DNA from 2 places in the Bacillus salitolerans genome. Region 2 is predicted to be linked to the other one. Evidence: riboswitches for the same ligand, from Rfam matches in the RefSeq annotation. Region 2 holds a riboswitch; the other holds the start of a gene.

Region 1 (3,428 bases), on a different contig from region 2:
TTAGATTCTGTATTTGATCTAATCATTATGGGAACGGTTGCTAGTATAGCTGGATTTGGTTTACCAACTATATTAATCGTTTGTGGATTCATTGCTTTGGTAGGTACATTATTACCAATCAAAAGAGCAACCGAGGAAAAAATAGTTGAGAAATTAAGTGTTTAATGAAAATGAGCCTAGTACAATACTAGGCTTATTTCTTTTACTATACGTGTGTAATTTTGTTGGAGAGAGGGGCAAGACTTCTTCTGGAGCTTTAAAAATGGATTAGGTAAAAGTACCTTATGCGGGGTTCTCAGAAATACTGCCATGTTTTTTGATAACTACAGTGATTGCATAGCACGTGTAAGGTGCATGCCGAGAACAAAAGCAAAGTGTAACGAAATCACGATTATATTTAGATAATGACAAAAATATGACGATATGCACCTTACGAATATGACTATTAAACGCTATAGTATAATTAATAAAATTGATGGAGGTAGTTAGGGTGAATGCTCAAATCGAAACTTCCGATGGGTTAAGGGGAATAGCACCTAGTAGTCGTAATTTTGGAAGAAGTGTTATTTTTTTGTTATTTAATTTTCCTATAAGTGTTTTTTCTTTTGTAATAATGGTAACTGGTTTTTCATTAGGAGTAGGTCTTGCAATCACCCTTATCGGGCTGCCGATATTAGCAGGAACACTAGTTTTCGCTAAGAATTTGGTGAAGGGTGAAATGTCTATGGTTACTTGGTATTTTGGGATAGTGCAAGTAACCGAAAGAAAAAAGGAGGATTTCTCACAATCCTTCTTCACAAGCATAAAATCCACGTTACTTGATCCAACCAACTGGTTATATTTTGCATATTGCATATTTAGATTACCGATAGGAATTTTATCTCTTGTAATTGTCATTACGTTTCTAGTACTGCCACTAGCATTTCTATTAGTTCCTTTGTATTACTCATTCATTCCAGGAGGACTTATGGTTTCTTATGTTAATGGTTATATGATCATCGTGGACACCATGCCAGAAGCATTACTATTAACAGGCATAGGTGTTATCCTTTCTTTTATATCCTATGTGATTATTACATACACAAGTTATTTTATTGCTAGGTTTGCTTTGTTCATAGGTGGACCTATAAGGAAGCATATATGAATAAATTTAGAGGATGTTGAAGTAAGTAGCATTTTTAATAAATTTGAGATTTAAAGTATTGATTGTATCTTATTACAATATGCTTTAGTAATCTGGCTCCTGTGCCCAGCCAAGATGAAATGGCGACGATCTTTGCCATTTCATCCTACTCGAGGTCAAATAACCTGTCATGAATACAAGGGAAAGGTCGCCCTTTGCTTGTCTGGCCTACCCGGGGTGCTTGCGCCTTTTGTTCTCCAGCCTAACCGGCGAAAAGACCTCCACTTCAAACTATAGAAGATTCGAAGACGTTTAAGTGGGCGATAAACGCAAGCAAGACCCGATAATAGGAACACAGACTAAGATCGCCCCATTCAGAACAACTACTTTTCGGAACAACCTCACATGAAACATCTTCTTTCAAAATATTTCTTGTTGCTCTCACTAGAAAATATGCTATATTAGAGGACGTGAAATAAATAATTAGAAGAGGTTCGCGAACTCCCTCTATAAAAAACTAGATCAGACGATATCTTGACGGTATGGTTTGTTTAGTTCTGATTTTATAGATGTGGTTAGGAAGCTCAAATTCTATTCATAGAACAGGGGCTTCTTTTTATTTGATAAGGCTTGATGAACCAAAAATGGATGAATTCATTTATTTATTAGTAGAAGGTAGGTTTTATTCATGTCAGGAAGAAAAGATTCTGAATTAGAAGGTGTGACTTTATTAGGAAATCAGGGTACGAAGTATTTGTTTGAATATTCACCTGATGTATTAGAGACTTTTGAGAATAAGCATATTGAGCGTGATTACTTTGTAAAGTTCAACTGCCCTGAATTCACTAGTCTTTGTCCAAAAACAAATCAGCCCGACTTTGCAACCATTTATATTAGTTATATTCCAGACCGATTAATGGTAGAGAGTAAATCATTAAAGCTGTACTTATTTAGCTTCAGAAATCATGGGGATTTCCATGAGGATTGCATGAATATTATTATGAAGGATCTAATTAAATTAATGGATCCTCGTTATATTGAGGTTTGGGGAAAATTTACTCCAAGAGGTGGAATCTCAATTGATCCATATACAAACTATGGTAAGCCGGGGACAAAGTATGAAAAGATGGCGGAGTATCGATTAATGAACCATGACTTATACCCGGAGAAAATAGATAATCGATAAAAAAAATAGCAGGAGCTTTTCCTGCTATTTTTTAGTCATTTAGCGCACCAATTATTTTATAATTCTTATGGTTAACGACTGTGCGTCGCTCTAAGTCAAGATCTTGGAAGTTATCCATATACGTTAAATCTACAATTACGGAGTTTTCATTAACTTTTTCTACTATTCCTTGGAGTCCATTTTTAAATTCAATTATATCGCCTAATGCGGCTGTTTTCATGACAAAATCTCTCCTTCCCAATACCTTACAACTACAAGTTTGCATGAAATCTGTCGAAACGTAAAGTCATTTCCTTTATTTTAAGAAAAATTTCATATTTGTCAATAAAATGTTACAAACCTATTCTACAAAAATTATGGTAAAATGACAGGGTGCTCGAAACATGTTTGGAAGGAGACTTGAAGTATGGTTCATGCAGGATTAGTACTAGAAGGTGGCGGAATGAGAGGCGTATATACTTCAGGCGTACTCGAATATTTTATGGAACAAGATTTATACTTTCCATATATTATTGGCGTATCAGCAGGTGCCTGCAGTGCAGCATCGTATCTTTCTAGGCAAAAAGGAAGAAATAAAAGAGTAAATACAGATCATCTAGATAACCCAGATTATTTATCTTATAGAAACTACTTGAAAAAACGACAACTTTTTGGAATGGATTTTATTTTTGATGAAGTACCTAATAAGCTTGACCCATTTGATTACGATACTTTCAATAAGGCAAATGAAACCTTTATCGTTGGAACAACTGATTGCCATAGTGGAGAGACCATCTATTATAACAATCGAGAACATGGTAAGGATATGCTGCAAATTTTAAGAGCGTCAAGTTCATTACCATTTGTAGCTCCAATCGTGAAATACGATCAACGTCACTTGCTTGATGGTGGAATTTCAGATCCGATACCGATAAGGCAAGCTGAACATGACGGTTTAACAAAAAATGTAGTGATTCTAACGAGAAATAGAGGGTATTACAAAAAGCCTTCAAGAAACTCATGGCTTACAAGAAAGGCTTATCGCAATTACCCAGGTTTATTAGAAAAATTAGACATTCGTGCTGAAAGCTATAATAAAACATTAGAGTACATTTTTAGTGAAGAGAAGAATGGAAATGT
Region 2 (3,428 bases):
TAGTTCATCAAATAGTACGTTTAAGGGAACTGTTTTAAAAAACGAAGTGGCGTTAAATCAATTTAAACCTGGATTACAAAATCAAGTTTTTGAAACAACCTTTAAGGGAACAGGTTTAACATGGGAGGTAGAAGGCCCAGATGGAGTGACAAGGACGGTAACAGCCTACTCTAAAAATGCTATAACACAATAAAACAAAAGCTGCTAACCATCTGTTAGCAGCTTTCTTACTGTTTACGATCCTGTAGTACATCCTCAATAACTTCAATGTGTAGACTTGCCCAAGCCTTTTCATGAAAATGTAAGTAAATCCCCCAAAATAATAAGATGATATAGATAATCACAAAAGGAATCCACAAATTAAAGGCTCCAAACAATAGTTCAAGGAGAGGTTTTGAAAAAATAAATAACAACCAAGGAACAGTCGTCACGATAAGAGGAATGGAACCACTAGCCTGTTTTTCCTTTATCATTTTTAACTTGATTTTTTTTAGAACAGAGTTTGGTAAATCTTGATAAAATCTTATGATTTCTGAAATTTCGTTCATTTCTTTTATATGGTCAATCTCTTGCTTCAAGCTTTTCAATCTTTTTAGTTTTAGAAAAAATTTGTGTGCATCACCGCGAAAACTAAACATTACTCCATCTCCTCCCTATATTAGATTAGACGGAATGAGTGATATCTAAACAAATAAGGTGAATCTCTTTTAAAGGTGACTCCTAACTAAAAAAAAAGCTAATTCAATTTAGAATCAGCTTTGTAACAACTATTGTACAAGTTCTCTATTTTTAAGCGTCGCAAGCTGAAGAACACCAACCCCAATGAATTGCATACTCACTTTAATGATGACTTGACCTAATATTGCCATCCACACGAATTCCCAAGGTATAAATCCAGCACCGAGTGGAGAAAGGCCAATGATAACAAATATGGCTGAATCAAGAATACCACCAACAGCTCCACTATATAATACTCTAATATTCAGCGGTAATTTTAATCGAGAATAAATTTCTGTATCGGTTGTTTCTGAAATCGCGAAACTTACAGCACTTGCAAACACAATCCACAAAGTATCTCCTAAAGAATAGCTTGAGAGTGCAGAAAGAAGTAAAGCTAGGCAAATGAATACGTACGTTTTTTTCTTCCCATATTTATTTTGAACAAAGTCACGTAGGATAAATGTTGCGCCGATTAAGAACGATCCCATTGGAATAATAAATACACCTAATTGTAGGGGAGCAAACTTCGCAGTTAAAACATTTGCTAACACAATGACACTTAAATAAAACAAAATTCTCATGAGGTCATCTCCTTTTTTTATTTCTTTAGAACAAAGGAGGTTCAAAAATACTCTAAAAAAGAAAAAACTACATCCTAAGGATATAGCTGCCTTAGTTTTTTATAGAGGGTATTATCTAGAACCTCTCCTGCATGATGCAGAATTAGATTTATATATTTATAACACTGATTAATATATCATATGTTTTCAATTTGTAAAGTAGAAATTTATTTATAATCAAAATATCACACAATTCTTATTTCTTCCGTACAAATATTTATTTTAAGCAATAAAAGAAAGTCTTATAATAAATTAAATACCATTTACTTCAAATCAAATCAAAGTATAAGGAAGAGGTTTTATGAATACTATCCTACCACTACAAGTAAATAATCGAATGATAGGAATAACACTCGTGTTAATAGCTGCATCTCTTTGGGGAATCTCCGGGACTGTCGCTCAGTATTTATTTCAATTAAACGGGTTTACGGCAGAGTGGCTAGTCGTTGTCCGGCTACAAATCGCTGGGTTTTTGATGCTTTTACTCGCCTACCGTAAGCAAAAATCAAGAATCTGGCATGTATGGAAAATGAATCAAACTAGAAATCAATTAATATTGTTCAGCCTAATAGGTATGTTAGGTGTTCAATACACTTACTTTGCTGCCATTGAGGAAAGCAATGCTGCTACCGCTACGGTCCTTCAATATTTAGGACCCGTATTTATCGCCATTTATATAGTTGTAAAAGAAAAAAGAGTACCTACATCAAGGGAACTTTTCATCATATTTTTGGCACTCCTTGGAACCTTTCTCCTCGTTACAAATGGACAACTAACATCATTGTCGTTATCTATTTGGGGTGTATTTTGGGGAATTGCTTCTGGTGTTGCTCTTGCCTTTTACACACTTCAGCCTTACACATTAATTAAGAACTATGGCACTATGATTGTAGTAGGGTGGGGGATGTTTATTGGTGGATTAGGATTTAGTTTGTTTTTCCATCCATGGAATATCTCAGGAGAACTTAATGCAATGACACTTATGGCTATTTTTTTCGTCATAATATTTGGGACACTCATTCCATTTTATTGTTACTTAGAAAGCTTACAGTTTTTATCCGCATCCGAAACTAGCATCCTATCATGTGCAGAGCCTTTATCAGCAGCGATTATTGCTGTTGTATGGTTACAAGTTTCGTTAGGTATCATGCAATGGATTGGAACACTATTTATATTATTAACAATCATCTTCCTGTCAAAGCAAGGTAAAAAGGGCAAAGAGATGAATAGATAAAATAAACATTATAGAAATAGAGTTGGAAGGGATGTCAACAATGAACATTAAAGCAATTGTATTTGATTTTGATGGTTTAGTAGTAGATACTGAATCAGTTTGGTTTGAAGTATTCCAAGAAGTAATGAGGTCTGAATATGAATTTGACTTTAAAATTGAAGATTTCTCCATATGCATTGGAACTTCCGATGATTTTTTATTTGAAAGACTCTCACATCTAGCTGATAGGGAGCTCGATCGTTCTTTGATTAAGGAAAAAACACGGGAACTATACGAAACCAAAATGATTGAATTGAGCATTCGAGATGGTGTCATAGATTACTTAGAAACGGCTAAACGTCTAGGGTTAAAAATTGGACTTGCATCGAGTTCAAGTAAAGCTTGGGTAGAGGGATTATTAAATAGATTTCAGATAAGAGAGTACTTTGAAGTAATAAAAACATCGGATGATGTAAAGAGAGTAAAGCCTGACCCAGAGCTTTACTTACAGGCCATTCAAGGTTTAGGAGTGCTCTGTCATGAAGCAGTAGCCTTTGAAGATTCTAAAAATGGACTTATTGCAGCTAAGGAAGCCGGTCTATTTTGCGTCATTGTACCAAACCCAGTTACAAGCTTACTAGATTTTAATGGTCATTTGTATCGCTTATCATCTATGGCAGAGATAGGACTAAATGAGCTTTTAATCCTTCTTAAGGATAAGTTCGAAACTAAAGAGTAGTAGTGTGCCTCTCTGAATTTTACATCACGGAGATATTAATCAAAATGGAGTATACGTTATGACGTTGAAATATAGACAAGATATGATGGAAAGTCGTAACCAATAATGATGAAACCTAAGGTAGAATGATTGTTTT

Evidence for each region. Region 2 has a riboswitch for preQ1 ahead of ACFSCX_RS13170 (VUT family protein). Riboswitches for the same ligand answer to the same signal wherever they lie in the genome.
Region 1: another riboswitch for preQ1. It lies ahead of queF (preQ(1) synthase); the one in region 2 lies ahead of ACFSCX_RS13170 (VUT family protein).

What each region holds. Positions count from the first base shown of each region.
Region 1 covers NZ_JBHUEM010000003.1:312,887-316,314, forward strand. The annotation lists gene ACFSCX_RS03130 (MFS transporter) at 1-165, shown strand, start outside; gene ACFSCX_RS03135 (sensor domain-containing protein) at 491-1,144, shown strand; PreQ1 riboswitch class I at 1,607-1,650, shown strand; gene queF (preQ(1) synthase) at 1,812-2,309, shown strand; gene ACFSCX_RS03145 (YkvS family protein) at 2,341-2,529, opposite strand; gene ACFSCX_RS03150 (patatin-like phospholipase family protein) at 2,716-3,428, shown strand, end outside.
Region 2 covers NZ_JBHUEM010000020.1:308,246-311,673, forward strand. The annotation lists gene ACFSCX_RS13160 (hypothetical protein) at 1-193, shown strand, start outside; gene ACFSCX_RS13165 (hypothetical protein) at 228-638, opposite strand; gene ACFSCX_RS13170 (VUT family protein) at 768-1,301, opposite strand; PreQ1 riboswitch class I at 1,387-1,432, opposite strand; gene ACFSCX_RS13175 (EamA family transporter) at 1,642-2,574, shown strand; gene ACFSCX_RS13180 (HAD family hydrolase) at 2,621-3,292, shown strand.